DNA from 3 places in the Methylobacterium synurae genome. Region 3 is predicted to be linked to each of the others. Evidence: predicted binding sites of a transcription regulator. Region 3 holds the regulator's gene; each other region holds the start of a gene.
What was found. The regulator LexA, encoded in region 3, represses DNA repair genes until DNA is damaged. The targets are predictions, from matches to a motif close to TGTTCNNNNTGTGTTCNG.
Positions count from the first base shown of each region.

Region 1: HBB12_RS12215 (ImuA family protein) is a predicted target of LexA. The motif match lies at 3,653-3,670, and genes of this name have one in related genera.
Region 2: HBB12_RS33475 (LexA family protein) is a predicted target of LexA. The motif match lies at 2,077-2,094, and genes of this name have one in related genera.

Region 1 is NZ_JAAQRC020000001.1:2,651,994-2,657,432, forward strand. Features, by position in the region: gene repB (plasmid partitioning protein RepB) at 1-226, shown strand, start outside; gene HBB12_RS12210 (replication protein RepA) at 425-1,558, shown strand; gene HBB12_RS12215 (ImuA family protein) at 3,703-4,443, shown strand; gene HBB12_RS12220 (DUF6504 family protein) at 4,361-5,439, shown strand, end outside.
Region 2 is NZ_JAAQRC020000003.1:163,353-168,791, reverse strand. Features, by position in the region: gene HBB12_RS33485 (LysR family transcriptional regulator) at 1-293, shown strand, start outside; gene HBB12_RS33480 (Y-family DNA polymerase) at 308-1,600, opposite strand; gene HBB12_RS33475 (LexA family protein) at 1,597-2,061, opposite strand; gene HBB12_RS33470 (hypothetical protein) at 2,171-2,425, shown strand; gene HBB12_RS33465 (DUF4160 domain-containing protein) at 2,562-2,789, shown strand; gene HBB12_RS33460 (DUF2442 domain-containing protein) at 2,794-3,219, shown strand; partial or broken gene HBB12_RS34610 (LysR family transcriptional regulator) at 4,156-4,341, shown strand; gene HBB12_RS33455 (LysR substrate-binding domain-containing protein) at 4,372-5,034, shown strand; gene HBB12_RS33450 (Gfo/Idh/MocA family protein) at 5,235-5,439, opposite strand, start outside.
Region 3 is NZ_JAAQRC020000001.1:5,258,217-5,263,655, forward strand. Features, by position in the region: gene uvrB (excinuclease ABC subunit UvrB) at 1-2,442, shown strand, start outside; gene lexA (transcriptional repressor LexA) at 2,662-3,399, shown strand; gene HBB12_RS24115 (NCS2 family permease) at 3,629-4,969, opposite strand; gene HBB12_RS24120 (molybdopterin-dependent oxidoreductase) at 4,960-5,439, opposite strand, start outside.

The DNA of each region.
Region 1 (5,439 bases), 2.6 Mb from region 3:
GCTGCTCGCCGGCCTCACCGCACCGGCGCCGCGGCCGGCGCCGACCCCGGCGGTATGGACCAATCTCGGTGGCCGGCCGGTGGTGCGGATCGAGCGCGGCCGCCAGGGCACCCAGCTCACCGTCGACGACACGGTCGAGCCGGATTTCGCCGCCTACCTGATCCAGAGTCTACCCCAGCTCTACGCCGCCTTCGCCGAGTCGAAGACGCGCGACGAGACCGATTAAGGTTCGATCCCATCCGCAACCGGCGGGATGAAGACTCGTCGGTTAGACACAGAGATTCACAGGAATCTGGTGCTCTGCTTCGGGAATCGGCAGACTTGGACTCTGCCGATTCGGGTTTCGCGCGTTACGACTCCGCCATGCAGAGTCACGATGCACGCCCCGACGGCGCGCATCCCCGTGCGGAGCCCTTTGGTGGAGATGACGACCCCGCCGCAATCCGTCCTCGAACCGGTCGAGGGCGTGCGCGACCCCGACCTGATCGAGATCGTCGAGAAGGCGCGCGGCAGCGTCGCCTACAAGGCGACGCTCGCCTTCGTGCGCACCAGCCAGGCCAAGCGCGACGCCGAGTCCGAAGCGCGCGAGAAGCTGGTGGAGCTGAAGGCCGAGGCCGCGGCCGAGCGTGCCCGGCTGCCCCGCAACGCGCGCCGCCGCGACATGGTGCGCGAGGTGATCGAGAACGAGCCCGCGGCGCCCGAGAACATCCAGCACATCCACTCGGTCCTGGCGCTCTGCGGCCTGCCGTATCGCGAGCCGAAGGGCGTCACCAACGTCTCGCGGGAATACGGCCGCAACACGCTCGCCATCAATGCCGGCCGGCTCATCAACCCGTCGACCGGCGAGATGGAGATGCAGGGGCTGCCCTACGGCCCGAAGGCGCGGCTCCTCCTGCTGCATCTCTGCACCGAGGCGGTGCGCCAGCGCAGCCCCAAGGTGGAGGTGGCGCAGAGCATGTCGGGCTTCATCCGCGACATGGGATTTCCGGTCACCGGCGGCGAGCGCGGCACGCTCAAGCAGTTCAAGGAGCAGCTCAACCGGCTCGCCGCCTGCTCGATGCAGATCGGCCTGTGGGACGGCACCCGCGCCTCGACCCTCAACGTACCGCCGTTCCGGCAGATGGACGTGTGGCTGCCGCTGCACAACCACCCGGACCAGGGCCTCTTGTGGTCCTCGACCATCACCTTCCACCGCGAGTTCTACGACAACCTGATCCAGCACGCCCTGCCGGTCGACATCCGCGCCGCCCGCGCCTTCGCGGGATCCGCGCGCAAGCTCGACCTCTTGTTCTGGGTTGGCTACCGGCTCTCGCGGCTGGAGCGGCCCCTGCGGCTGACCTGGGACAACCTCTACAAGCAGTTCGGCAGCGAGAACGGCTCGATCCGCTCGTTCCGCCAGGAATTCCGCAAGGACGTCGCCCATCTCACCGAGGTTTTTCCGCGCCTGCGCCTGACCCTCGACGACGGTGGGATGCAGCTCTTGCCCTCCGATCCGAAGGACCTGCTTGTGCCGCCGAAGGCGGCGCTCGCGAATAAGCGAGCCCGGGCAAGGGCTTGATTCCGCCGAGTTGCCTACGAGGGCAGGGGGGTCGCGGCGGCGGGTGACGGTGCGCGTGTGAGCGCCGTGACGGCGTTGTGTTTGTCATGACTGTTGATAAGATTATTTTCTTTTCATCTCTGACGTTTTCACGCCCTGCACGACGATAACAAGGGTCTCCCTCCCACCACCTCATCCTGAGGTGTCATACGATTTCCGGCTGATCGCTTCGCGATGCGGAAATCGGCTTCGCTCAGGCGCCGCGCGGGCTCGTGATACGAAATCCGGAAGGGATCTTCCGGATTTCGTATCAGTCCATCCTTGATGGACTGACCTCGAAGGAGGGCTCCAGAAGTCTCCGAGCTAACTGGAGCCCTCCTTCGAGGTCAGCCGATTTTCAATCGGCTAACACCTCAGGATGAGCTTAGAGGGTAGGATGATGCCACTTGCCTCAAGTCCTTAGTAGAAAATCCTGCTCAAACAGGCTCTCAGGATAAGGTCGAGGGTGGGACAGCTTCATGCCGGCAGCCTTCACGCCGCTGTCGTGTCCCGTGCCTCGGTGTCATCCCGGGGCCGCGCAGCGGAACCCGGGATCCATAACTGCTGACGATGCAGGGTGAAGCGGAACGCTGGCCGCCTTTTCCGGACTCGTCAGCGGTTATGGATCCCGGGTTCTCGTCTCCGACGAGTCCCGGGATGACGTGGATGGTCTATTATCTGTCGATTGCGAGACGTTCATCTTGTATGTGCGTGCAATGCGCGAATGAGTATTACAAAATAAATCGGTATATTACAGGTGCGATGGATATTTATCGTTATATCAATCAATAAAATATCCAGACACCTTACCCAGCCACAACATTGCACCCGGCCTCCCTACGCCGAGTTGCCTACGCCCCGCTACTGCCGGGAGCACATCCAGCCACGCTGAATTGCCTACGCGCCCCACGGCCGGCCAGCCTCCCGAATCTCCCGCTTCCCCATTGAGATTCCATGTCTTTCGCCTGGCATTGCCCACGCAGACCTGCCTACGGGACGTGAACGACTCCACGCCGAATTGCCTACGCTCTTGCGCGACCAAACAGCCCATCGGTAACCCTTCGTCCGGCCGGCTCCGGGAGTCACGACAAAGTATTGCCGGGCTCCGATCATGCGCCGAGAGTCGAGGCAGAGTCCCGGATCGGGACGGCGAATCATCAGCCAGCGTACAGGCGAGTCGGTTCCACCGACTCAAGCCTCGCCTCGACTCTTCCACGGGGAAACGACTCCGGCTGATCTGGGCTTTGTCGAACGAGGACTCGTTGCCCCGGAGTCTCCGACTCGGCCCCGGGCGTCCAAGACTCTGGGAGGCAGGGGAGGGGGCTCAGGCTCCGATCCTGCTGACGGCCTCAGGCGCCGCCTCCACGCCGCTCACCCCGAAAAGCTCCTAACTCCTGATCTCGAAAAGCCTTTTTATGAGAGATTCTGAATCTAGATTCCGAGTCTGAATCCGTAGAGCTATATGGGTATTATATGGGGCCGCGATTTTATCAAACCCTGCAAGGGGTTAGGGCCCATTCGCGTAGGCTGGTCTGCGCATTCGCGCAGGCAACTCGGCGCATCTGCGTAGGCAGGTCTGCGCGGAATCGGGGGGTCGGCGAAGGCGACTCGGCGTGGGGGCGTAGGTTACTCGGCGCAGGCCCCCGATTAACAGCTTGGAAAGCTGTGTGAATCGCGGATGGCGCCGCGTAGGCAACTCGGCGTGCCGCGCGAGGCCGAAAGGCACTCCCGAACGACCCCGGTTTCATGGCCCCGAATCCGAGGGCGACGTCCGACGAGCCGCAAACTCCGGATTCTCCGCCAGGAGGCCCGTGGAGGCCCGTCGCGCCCCACGACCGTTGTACGGCACCCGCCGGCCTCGAATCCAGCTCAGCGGCGCTCCTGGCGGCTTCTGCAGCGTTGTCCAACGGCTATGCCCGCCCGCATCCCGCATCGCGCTCCCGCCCGATCCCCTTGTGATCCCGGGCTTTCCCGGCCGCGCCGACCCCGCTATCCCCGCTGCCGTCAACAGGCACCTGGGTTTCACAGGCTCTGATGGCCCGGCCATCCACAGCCCCGATTGACACGCTCATGAAACCGAACAAAACAAGAACGAGTTGTTGCTTCGGTTCGGTGATGGGCATGAGATGCGGCAGGCCGAGCGGGAACGGCAGCTCGCGGCGTTGCGCGAGCGGATCGGCGGGCTGGCTCCCGAGGGGACGGACCGTCCGGTCCTGCCCTTCGGCGTCGCCGACCTCGACGCGCACCTGCCGGGCGGGGGCCTGCGCCTCGGCGCGGTGCACGAGGTGCTGGCGGCGGGACCGGTGGACGGGGAGGGGGCGCTCGCAGCCCTGTTCACCGCCGCGATCCTCGCCCGGCTCCCCGGTCCGGTCCTGTGGTGCCTGGCGAGCCGCGACCTGTTCGCCCCCGGCCTCGCCGCGGTCGGCCTCCATCCCGACCGGGTGCTCTACGCCGAGACCCGGCGCGAGGCCGAGGTCTTGCCCACCATGGAGGAGGGGTTGCGCCATCGCGGCCTCGCGGCGGTGGTCGGCGAGGTCGCCCGGCTCGGGCTCACCCCGTCGCGGCGGCTCCAGCTCGCCGCCGAGGGCAGCGGCGGCCTCGCCCTGGTGATCCGCCGCCGGGGCGGCGCGGTCCCGGAGCCCAACGCCGCCGCGACCCGCTGGGGCGTCACCGCGGCGCCCTCCGCCGCTCTTTCCGTGCCGGGCCTGTCGCGGGCCCGCTGGACCGTGGCGCTGCTGCGCGCCCGGGGCGCCGAGCCCCGCACCTGGCTCCTCGAGGCTCCCGATGCGAAGGGTCATCTGCGTGTTCCTGCCGACCTGGCCGACCGACCTGTGGCGGCGCCGGCACGGCGGGCCGCCGCCGGATGAGCCGCTGGTGGCTGTGACCCAGGACGGCCCGCGCCGGGTCGTCAGCGCCGCCGACCGCGCCGCCCGGGCTCTCGGCCTGCGCCCCGGCCTCGCTCTCGCCCAGGCGCAGGCCATGGTGCCGGGTCTCACGGTGATCCCCGCCGATCCGGAGGGCGACGCCGCGGCGCTCGGGCGCCTCGCGGCCTGGTGCCTGGCTTACGCCCCCCTCGTCGCCCCCGACCCGCCGGACGGGATCTGGATCGACGTGGCGGGCGCCGCCCACCTGCATGGCGGCGAGGCGGCCCTGCTGGCCCATTTGCGCCGCCGCCTCGGCCGGGCCGGCTACCGGGTCCGGGCGGCGCTGGCGGATACCCCCGGTGCCGCCTGGGCGGCTTCCCGCTGCCTCGGCCCCGAAATCGTGCTGCCGCCCGGCGGCCAGCGGGACGCGCTCCTCGCCCTGCCGCTCCGCGCCTTGCGCCTCGACGGCGACACCGTCTCGGGCTTGGGCCAGCTCGGCATCGCGCGGGTCGGACAGCTGCTGGAGCAGCCGAGCGGCCCGTTGCGCCTGCGCTTCGGCGAGGCGCCCGCCCGCCGCCTCGCCCAGGCTTTGGGTCATGCCCCCGAACCGCTGGCTTATCTGGCGCCGCCGGTCGAGCACAGTGTCCGACTCGCCTTCGCGGAGCCGATCGGCGCGCCCGAGACGCTGGCCCGGGTAGCCGGGCGGCTGACCGCGATGCTCGCCGACACCCTCGCCCGGCACGGGCTCGGGGCGCGCCGGCTCGACCTGGTATTCCGCCGCGTCGACGGGCTCGACCAGTCGGTCAGCGTCGGCACCGCCCGGCCGAGCCGCGATTCGCGCCACCTCGCCCGCCTGCTCGCCGAGCGGTTGACCACCATCGATCCCGGCCACGGCCTCGACGAGGCGCGGCTCTCGGCCCCCAGGGTCGAGCGCCTGGACGCGCGCCAGCTCGCGGCACCCGGCGCGGAATCAGACCCGGACACGATGGCCGAATTGGT
Region 2 (5,439 bases), on a different contig from region 3:
ACGGGGCCGGCATCGGATGGCTACCGACTTACGTCTATCCGTTGGGAATGGACCTGATTCCGATCGATTGTGGCCTCAATTTTCGGCTCGATGTGTGGCTGACATATCATCCCGATGTGGACCGCGTTCCTCGGATCCGCACCGCCATTGATTGGCTGCGCGCCTGTTTCGATGTACGTATATTCCCGTTTTTTGGCGAAGAGTATATTCATCCCAGAGATCTGGCACCACTCAGCGATCACAATGATATTTTTAAAATATTCCAGGGATTTGTAAATGATCGAACGGATTAGATTCATGGTCGCAGCTAAACGGCTTGAACGGTCGGCACCTCGCTCAACCGCGTCGTGAACCGCGACGAGCGCATCTCGAACTTCGTCGACCAAGTGCGCTTCTCGATCAACCCCGCCCGCGCCGGCACCACGGCACCACGGCCGAACCGGCTGTTGCAGGCGTCCATCGCGGCCATCAGCGCGCCGGACTTTTCCCGGTTGAGGGCATCGAATAGCGGCCGGGGCGCCTCGTCGAGCGGCACGAGATCCTTCGTGACCAGCCCGGCCTTGCTGTAGCGCCAGGGCGTCGGCCCCTGCTCCTTCCAGGTCTTTGCCACGCCGTGGAGCGCGGCCTGGATCAGGTGCCGGCTGTCGTTCGTCGCCTCCGGCAGGTGGACCACCGTCGAGACCGAGCGCATCGGGTCGCCGCGGTCGTGCTCGCTGGTGTGGTAGAAGACGGTGACGGCCGAGACGGCGAGACCGTCCCGCCGCAACTTTTCGCCGAGCCGCGTCGCATGCGCCGCCACCGCCTGCTCGAGCACGGTCCGCTCGGTGATCCGTGACGAGAATGATCGGGTGACCGCGCAGCCCTTGCGCCGGGCTGGCACAATCTCGAGGGGCAGGCAGGCGCGGCCGCGCAGCTCGTGGATGATGCGTTCGCCCACCACCGTCAGCGAGGCCCGCGCCGGCCGGGGATCGAGGTCCCGCAGGTCCGCCACCGTGTCGATGCCCATGGCGATGAGTCGCGCCAACGAGGCGCGACCGATGCCCCAGACCTCGCCCACCGAGATCCCGACCATCCAGGCAGCGCGCTCCGCCTCATCGGACAGATCGCACACGCCCCCGAGCTCGGGGATGGACTTGGCGATGTGGTTCGCCAATTTCGCGAGGGTCTTGGTCGGCCCGATTCCGACGCAGGTCGGCAGGCCGGTCCACCGACGGACGGTGGAGCGGAGGTCCCGGGCGAGCGCCACTCGGTCACACTCGCGCACGTCAGAAAGGTCGAGGAAGCTCTCATCGATCGAGTAGACCTCCACGTCGCGCGCGAACTGGCGGTAGACCGTGTTGGCCCGGGCCGACATGTCGCCGTAGAGGGCATAATTCGAGGAGAACACCCGAACCCGCTGCTGCCGACACAGGTCGCGGATCTTGAAGTACGGCTCGCCCATGCGGATGCCGAGCGCCTTGGCCTCGGCGGTGCGGGCGATGGCGCAGCCGTCGTTGTTCGAGAGCACGATCACCGGCACGCCGGTCAGGCGCGGATCAAATACGCGCTCGCACGAGCAATAGAAGCTGTTGCCGTCGATGAGCGCAATGGCGCGGGTCATCGCACAAGGCTCGCACGGGCCTTCACGTGGTGCCAGCGCACCGAGAATAGCAGCACGCCCCAGAGTAGCCCCTCCTCCAGATCCTCCAGGGCGAATTCCTGATCCATCTCCGGGTTGTCGAACGTAAGGCTCAGCCGGTTGCCGGTCATGATCAGGCGCTTGAGACTCATCTCGCCGTTGACAACTGCGACGACGACCGCGCCGGGGGACGGCGAGAGCGAGCGGTCGACCACGGCCAAGTCTTCGTCATGGATGCCGGCGCCCTTCATGCACCAGCCGCGGACGCGCCATATGAAGGTGGCGGGCGGATTCGGCACGAGCCAGCGCGGCAGCTCCAGTGCACCCTCGATGAAGTCCTCTGCCGGGCTCGGGAAGCCGGCGCAGAGCGTCGAGAGCATGAACGGGATCCGCACGAGCCCGCCGCCATCCGCCGCTTGGCCACCGACCCGATAGAGACTCACGCGCGCCCTCCGTTCTAGAACACAAAGAGAACAAACAGGCCGGAGGTTCCCGGTCAAGGCCCCGCTTCGGGCCTGTGCGCGGCCGGGATGACAGGGTCAGGAGATCGTTATGGGGATGCGGACCACCTTCATGGTGCAGACGTTCGAGATCAACCGGAAGCGGCTGAGGCCAGGTAGCCGGGACGTAGCGCCTACGGAGAGCGAGGCGCTCAATCGGGCGGAGGCAATCGCTCGACGGGTGCCGGGCACGGCGGCCTTGCGCGTCGTGGCGGACGACGAGACGGGCGAGTTGCAGAGCGTAGCGATCCTCGGCCAGTTTGGCGAGGTGCCGGAGGATTGCGCGAAGCAGGCGAGCGGCGGATGACCTTGCGTCTCAGTCTGCACGGGCGGCGCGGGCGCCTGTCCTCACCTTGAGCGAGCCCGATAAAAATCGGCAACCATTTCCGTTTTTGTGTTGCCTAGAAGGCAACATTTGCCTAGGTTCCTTACAGCGACAGGCGATGCTGACCATTCAGCGTTTCACAAATTGCAAGGTCGCCATTTACGCCGACGATCACCTGCCGCCGCACTTCCACATCGAGAGGCGCGGCTGGCGTGCCCTGGTCGAGATCGAGACGCTGACGGTCCGCTCGGGCGACGCTCGCAGGGGCGCCGAGGCGATGGCGTGGGCCGAGGCCAACCGCGATGTCCTCTGGGCCGCGTGGCGTCGCCTCAACAAGCTAGGGTGAGACGATGGAAGCGCAGAGCACCAATGCCGTCCGGGCCGGCCGCGGCCGGACCCTGGTCGTCACCTGGAAGAACGGTGCCGAGAGCCCTGTCGACGTGAGCGAGCACCTCGGCCGGTTCGAGGTGTTCAGGCCACTCCGGGACGACACCGACGCCTTCCGGGCGGCAACGGTCGGCGAGTGGGGCTGGAACGCCCACTGGTCCGACGACATGGAGATCAGCGCCGACACGCTGTGGCGACTGGCGCTCGAGCAGGGCGCCGCCTGGCTGCTGTCGTGGCGGAAGTCCCGGACGCCGAAGCTGTCCCAGGCCGCGGCGGCGCTCGGCGTCAGCCCGCGCATGTGGCGCTATTACGAGGCCGGGACGCACCTGCTGCCGAAGACGGTGCGACTGGCGGCACTCGGCCTGGATCGCGAGGCAGAGGCAGCCTGACACTCCATTACGGGACTGAGAACACAAAAACTCCGCGTCTGGGAAGCGAGCAGGGTCGGACTTCACCAGTTAGTCCGCTTCCCAGCCTCCCTGCCCTTAGGAACCGGCGCGACCTGCCAACTTGCGCGAGATCGCGCAAGCCGGCTTGCTTGCTCCAAGACCGGACTGAAAGGCGGTCTACCCCACCTGCAGACATGGATCGTCCACCTTGGCCGCCCATGATGTGCGGCAGCGAACCGTTTGACGGGCGCACAGATCGCTGCGCGATGCGATGTGCGGCGGCCACCACGAAATGCGCCCGCGAGCTCGTCGCCTTCCTGGGCGAGGATGCGGCGCACGACCATCCGCGCGGTCGGCAAGAGCGCGCGAGCCCCACCGTTGCACAATGATGGACCGGATGTCCCCTTCCGCCATGATTGTCGCAGCGCCTCATCTCGAAGCCAGGGCGTGGTGATGGAGGTCGAGCCGCAGCGCGCCACCTCAATGCCGTCAGGCAGTCACGAGACAACCTTTGCCGGCAGAACGCCGGTCGGCGCCTTGCGCGTTTGGCACTGCGGAGGTCAGGAGAACGAAATGGGGTGCTGCGGGCGCGCTCCACCAAATCGGGGACAAGCGCAAGGCTCCCGTTACGATCCGACCTCGTCGACGTCCCTCATTCTCGGAGTTCGGCTCACGAGACCGGCGTATCGCACCATCGATACCTCATTCATTCATCATGACATTGCCGTATGCACACAGCCCTGCTTGACGACGCTCCACGCATATCCATAGCGATTTCAGCGCGCTCGCACGCTTAAACGAACACTTCCGTTCCGTAAAAGCCCGTTGTTATGAAAATCACATTTCTATATCGTGACGTTTACATTGGTTTATTTTATAATACAATTCTTTTCTATGAAATTATTTTCTTAGCACGCGTGACGGCAGGCAGGCTCGATGAGACGGCGGCTCCCTCCCTGGCGTGGGCTCGAGGCCTTCGAGGCGGCAGCAACCGCCAGGACCGTGACCGGCGCGGCGGCGCGCCTGCACCTGACCGAGAGCGCCGTGAGTCGACAGATACGGGCTGTCGAGGCCCATCTGGGTTCTCCGCTCCTTCTTCGCCTGCCCAGTGGCTTGGTTCTCACCGCGGCGGGAGCCGAGCTCCTCCCAGTCGTGGTGCAAGCCCTCGATAGCCTCGAGAGCGCAACCGAGCGGCTGCGGGTGCATCCCCGCGCCCCCCGTCTCATCGTCGGCTGCGAGCCGGCGCTCGCCGAGCGCTGGCTGATCCCGCTTCTCGCCGCAGCCCCACCGCCCGGGCTCGTCGTGGTCGAACTGACCTTGCTCGACCCGGGCGGCGGTCGCGCCGTGCCCCACCTGACGATCGCGTGGCAGGACATCGGCGGGGAGATGCACACGCCAACCTCGCCGCTCCCGGACGCCTTCGGGCCGGTTCACCACCCCCTCGCGCTACCGCGCCGGCCATGTGTCGGGGCCACCCGGATCCACACCCGGTCGTGGCCCGATGCCTGGGAGCGCTGGGAACGTGCCGCAGGGCAGGTCGCCGATGGTCGGGCGGGCGAGGTGTTCATGGCCGATCTCGCTCTCGCGCTTCGCGGCGCCGAGGTCGGTCTCGGTCGCGCGATCGTCCCCGAGGCCCTGGTGCGAGAGGAACTCGCGGACGGCCGATTGATCGCCCCGTTCGGCTTCCGGCCGCTTGGGCGCCGGCTCGCCATCGTGCCGAGCGGGAACGCGATCATGCCTGCCGCGCTGCTACCGGTGCGCCGCGATTTCATCGCCTGGCTGCACCGCGAGGCACAGGTCTCTTCCGGACGATGAGCGAGACCGACCTCTCATACGATTTCCGATTGATCACTTCGCGATGCGGAAATCGTCTTCGCTCACGCGCCGCGCGGGCTGGTGATACGAAATCCGGAAGTGATCTTCCGGATTTCGTATCACCAGGAGCCTTCACGGGATGCTCGCGGAAGGCGGGTCGCGTGCCAGCAAGCGTACCGGACCGCATGAGGGTTGCGCGCTCAAGCCCCCACCGACATCCGCACACGGCCGGAGCGGATCGACGCCACCGCGGCCTCGAGCACGGCGACCCCGTGCGCCACGTCGCCGAGCGGGACCGGGTAGGCCTCGTCCCCCCGCACCGCCCGCGCGAACGCTTCGAGTTCGGCCCGTTCCGTGTCGAAGACGGGGAAGACGAAATGCCGCGAGGCGCCGCTGCGCTCGACG
Region 3 (5,439 bases):
CTGGGCCTGCGCGAGCCGGACGGCGAGGCGGTGGAGGAGCGCGGGTCGCTTGCCGCCGAGGGCGTCTCGGCGACGGTCGACGCGCTCACCAAGCTCCTCACCGAGGGCAACCCGCTGTTCAAGAACGGCGAGCTGTGGCGCCCGCACCGGCCCGAGCGGCCGCAGAAATCCGAGGGCGGCGTCCCGTTCCGGCTGAATTCCGAGTTCACCCCGGCCGGCGACCAGCCCCGCGCCATCGCCGAGCTGGTGGCCGGCATCCAGGGCCAGGAGCGCGACCAGGTGCTCCTCGGCGTGACGGGCTCGGGAAAAACCTTCACGATGGCCAAGGTCATCGAGGAGACCCAGCGCCCGGCCCTGATCCTCGCCCCCAACAAGACCCTGGCGGCGCAGCTCTACGGCGAGTTCAAGAGCTTCTTCCCCGACAACGCCGTCGAGTACTTCGTCTCCTACTACGACTATTACCAGCCCGAGGCCTACGTCGCGCGCTCCGACACCTTCATCGAGAAGGAATCGTCGATCAACGAGCAGATCGACCGGATGCGCCACTCGGCGACCCGGGCGCTCCTGGAGCGCGACGACGTCATCATCGTCGCCTCGGTCTCGTGCATCTACGGCATCGGCTCGGTCGAGACCTATACGGCGATGTCGTTCACCGTCAGCCTCGGCGAGAAGATCGAGCAGCGCCAGCTCGTCGCCGACCTGGTGGCGTTGCAATACAAGCGCATCCAGTCCGACTTCGCCCGCGGCACCTTCCGGGTGCGGGGCGACGTGATCGAGCTGTGGCCGGCCCACTTGGAGGATCGCGGCTGGCGCATCGGCCTGTTCGGCGACGAGATCGAGTCGATCTCCGAGTTCGATCCGCTCACCGGCAAGACCCTCAACACGCTCAAGTTCGTCAAGGTCTACGCCAACAGCCACTACGTGACGCCGCGCCCGACCCTCCAGCAGGCGGTCAAGGGCATCAAGGACGAGCTGAAGTGGCGGGTCGAGGAGCTGACCCGGATGGGCCGGCTGATCGAGGCCCAGCGCCTGGAGCAGCGCTGCACCTTCGACCTCGAGATGATCGAGGCAACCGGCGCCTGCAACGGCATCGAGAACTATTCGCGCTACCTCACCGGCCGCAAGCCCGGCGAGCCGCCGCCGACCCTGTTCGAGTACCTGCCCGACAACGCCCTGGTCTTCACCGACGAGAGCCACGTCACGGTCTCGCAGATCGGCGGCATGTACCGGGGCGACTTCCGCCGCAAGGCGACGCTCGCCGAGTACGGCTTCCGGCTGCCCTCCTGCCTCGACAACCGACCCTTGCGGTTCGAGGAATGGGACGCGATGCGCCCGCAATCGATCCACGTCTCGGCGACGCCGGCGAAGTGGGAGCTGGAACAGACCGGCGGCGTCTTCGCCGAGCAGGTCATCCGCCCGACCGGCCTCGTCGATCCGGTGATCGAGGTACGCCCGGCCCGCTCGCAGGTCGACGACCTGCTCGGCGAGGTGAAGGAGGTGGCGGCCGCCGGCTACCGCACGCTGGTGACGACGCTGACCAAGCGCATGGCCGAGGACCTGACCGAGTACCTGCACGAGAACGGCGTGCGGGTGCGCTACATGCATTCCGACATCGACACGCTGGAGCGGATCGAGATCATCCGCGACCTGCGGCTCGGCGCCTTCGACGTTCTGATCGGCATCAACCTCCTGCGCGAGGGCCTCGACATCCCGGAATGCGCCCTCGTCGGCATCCTCGACGCCGACAAGGAAGGCTTCCTGCGCTCCGAGACCTCGCTGATCCAGACCATCGGGCGGGCCGCCCGCAACGCCGACGCCCGCTGCATCCTCTACGCCGACCACATCACCGGCTCGATGGAGCGGGCGATGGCCGAGACCGAGCGCCGGCGCAAGAAGCAGCTCGCCTATAACGAGGAGCACGGCATCACGCCCCAGAGCGTGAAGCGCAACATCTCCGACATCCTGGAGAGCGTCTACGAGCGCGACCACGTCCAGGTCGATACGGGGCTGGCGAAATCCGCCGTCACGGTCGGCCACAACCTCAAGGCGGTGATGGCCGACCTCGAGAAAAGGATGCGGGCGGCCGCCGCCGATCTCGACTTCGAGGAGGCAGCGCGCCTGCGCGACGAGCTCAAGCGGCTCCAGGCGACCGAGCTCGCCATCGCCGACGACCCGATGGCCGAGCAGGCCGATGTCGAGCGCGAGGCCGGCCGCTTCGGCGCCAAGCGCAAGCGCCGGGGTGCGGAACCGCTCGGCTACGGTCCGGGCGGCAAGGGCGTCTCGGACGAAGGCACCCGCATCCGCCAGCCCGACCTCGACGACATGGGCCCGGGCACCGACCGCGAGGTGCCGTTCACCTACGCCGAGCGCCCGACCGGCCGCTCGACGCAAGGGTTTCCTGGTCAGAAGCCGAAATACAAGGGCCGCAAGGGGCGGGGCTGAGGCGCAGGCTCGGACCGGCGCGGCGGACAGTCCCGCGCCGGTCGAACACCGCGCGGAACGTGCCTCATCGTCCGATCGACCCGTGACATCCCCGTCTATCACCCCGGTTGCTGCGCCCTCGCGCCGCTTTTTCGAAGCCGCTTGCGGAACACTTGCGGAACGCTTACCATGTTCGCGATTTGTTTCCGGAGCGCGGCAGCGCGGGGATGAGAGTGTCACATGCTCACGCGTAAGCAGTTGGACCTGCTCCGCTTCATTCAGCAGAGAATGCGCGAGACGGGCGTGCCCCCGTCCTTCGACGAGATGAAGGACGCCCTCGATCTCAAGTCGAAATCGGGCATCCACCGCCTGATCACGGCCCTGGAGGAGCGGGGCTTCCTGCGCCGCCTGCCGAACCGGGCCCGGGCGATCGAGGTGATCCGCCTGCCCGACACGGTGACGGGACCGGCGCCGGTCGCGGCCACGGCCGAGGTGGTGCGGTTCAATCCCAGCGTGGTCGAGGGCGGGCGCGCTCACGAGCCGAAGCGGCAGGCCGGTATCCCCGCGATGGCGACGGCGTCGGACGAGAACGGCCAGTCGGTCAGCGTGCCGGTGATGGGCCGGATCGCCGCCGGTACGCCGATCTCGGCGATCCAGAGCCAGAGCCGCACGGTGGCGATGTCGCCGGACTTCCTGGCGAGCGGCGAGCATTACGCCCTGGAGGTGCGCGGCGACTCGATGATCGAGGCCGGCATCCTCGACGGCGACCTCGTGGTGATCCGCCGCCAGGAAACCGCCAATACCGGCGACATCATCGTGGCGCTGATCGACGACGAGGAGGCCACGCTCAAGCGCCTGCGCCGCCGCGGCTCCTCGATCGCGCTCGAGGCCGCGAACCCGGCCTACGAGACCCGCGTGCTCGGGCCCGACCGGGTGCGGATCCAGGGCCGGCTGGTGAGCCTGGTCCGGAAGTACTGAAGGGGCTTTCAGTCAAGCGCGGGAACCCTCCCCCCCTCTGCGGGGGAGGGTGGCGAACGGAGTGAGCGCAGCGGGACGAAGTCCCGCCGAGAGGGGCAGCGCGACGCTGATCCAGGTGGCGTCCGTCACTATGGTCGCGACCTCTCCGGAAGCGTGGTTCCCCTCTCCCGGCCTGCTCCGCAGGCCACCCTCCCCCGCAGAGGGGGGAGGGTTCAGGGCGTCGCGCTCGTCAGTGCGCGCTGCCGGTCGCCACGAACTTGAACAGGAACACCGCGGCGATCACCCACACCACCGGCTTCACGTCCCGGAACCGCCCGGTGAGCAGCTTGATCACCGCGTAGGTGATGAAGCCGAAGGCGACGCCGTTGGCGATCGAGTAGGTGAAGGGCATCAGCAGCGCCGTGACGCAGGCCGGCAGCACCTCGGTCAGGTCGTCCCAGTCGAGATCGACCAGCTCGTGCAGCATCAGGCAGGCGACGTAGAACAGGGCCGGCGCCGTGGCATAGGCCGGGACCGAGCCGGCGAGGGGCGCGAAGAACAGGCAGGCCAGGAACAAAACCGCCACCGTGGCGGCGGTGAGCCCGGTGCGCCCGCCCTCCTCGACGCCGGACGCGCTCTCGAGATAGGCGGTCGTGCTCGACGTGCCGAGCAGCGAGCCGACGAAGATCGACGAGGAATCCGCCATCAACGCCTTGTCGAGGCGCTCCATCTTGCCCTCGGTCAGCAGCCCCGCCCGGTTGGCGACGCCCATCAGCGTGCCGGTGGCATCGAACAATTCGACGAGGAAGAACACCAGGATCACGTTGAGCAGGCCGCCCGACAGCGCGCCCTTGATGTCGAGGGCGAACAGGGTCGGGGCGATCGAGGGCGGCAGCGAGGCCACACCCTGGAAGGTGTTGTCGGCGACGATGAAGCTCAACGCCGTCACGGTCAGGATGCCGGCAAGCAGCGCGCCGCGCACCTTGCGCACCGAGAGCACCGCGACGATCAGGAAGCCCAGCACCGCCAGCACCGTGCTCGGCTTGTGCAGGTCGCCCAGCGTCACGAAGGTCGCGGGGCTCGCCGTCACCACGCCGGCGCTCTTCAGCGCGATGATCGCGAGGAAGAGCCCGATGCCGACCGTGATCGCGATGCGCATCGAGCGGGGAATGCCCTCGACGATGATCCGTCGCAGCCCCGTCAGCGTGACGACCATGAAGCACAGGCCGGAGATGAACACCGCGCCCAACGCCGCCTGCCAGGTGTAGCCCATCTGGAGCACCACCACATAGGCGAAGTAGGCGTTGAGCCCCATGCCCGGCGCCAGCGCGATCGGGTAGTTGGCGTAGAACGCCATCACCAGCGAGCCGATCGCCGCGACGAGGCAGGTCGCGACGAACACCGCCCCCTTGGGCATCCCGGCATCGCCCAGGATGTTGGGATTGACGAAGACGATGTAGGCCATCGTCAGGAAGGTGGTGAGCCCGGCGAGCAGCTCCGTGCGCACGGTGGTGCCGTGGGCCGAGAGCGCGAAGGTGCGCTCCAGGAAACCCGGGGGCCGGGTCAGGCCGGCGTCGCGCTTCATGTCCATCGCTGCTCCTCGTCGCTCTCTCTGATCTGTCGGTAGATCCGGTCGGGCGCGAAGGGCGTCGCGGTCAGCCGCGCGCCGGTCGCGTCCCGGATGGCGTTGGCCAGAGCCGCCGCGACGGGGTTGAACGGGCTCTCGCTCATCGACTTGGCGCCGAGCGGCCCGACCGCGTCGTGGGTGGCGGCGAAGATCACCTCGGTGCGGGGCACGTCGGCGATGGCCGGGATGTGGTAGGTGCGGAAGGACGGGGTCGCGACCCGGCCCTCGCCGTCGATCGCCAGGTCCTCGTAGAGCGCCGCGCCGAGCGCCTGGGCGACGCCGCCCTCGACCTGGCCGCGGCACTGCGCCGGGTTCATCACCCGGCCCGCATCGGCGGCGTGGACGCTCCGCAGGATGCGCAGTTCGCCGGTTCCCGAATGCACCGCGACCTGGAAGCCCTGGACGTTGAACGCCACCGAGCGCGGGCTGCCGTC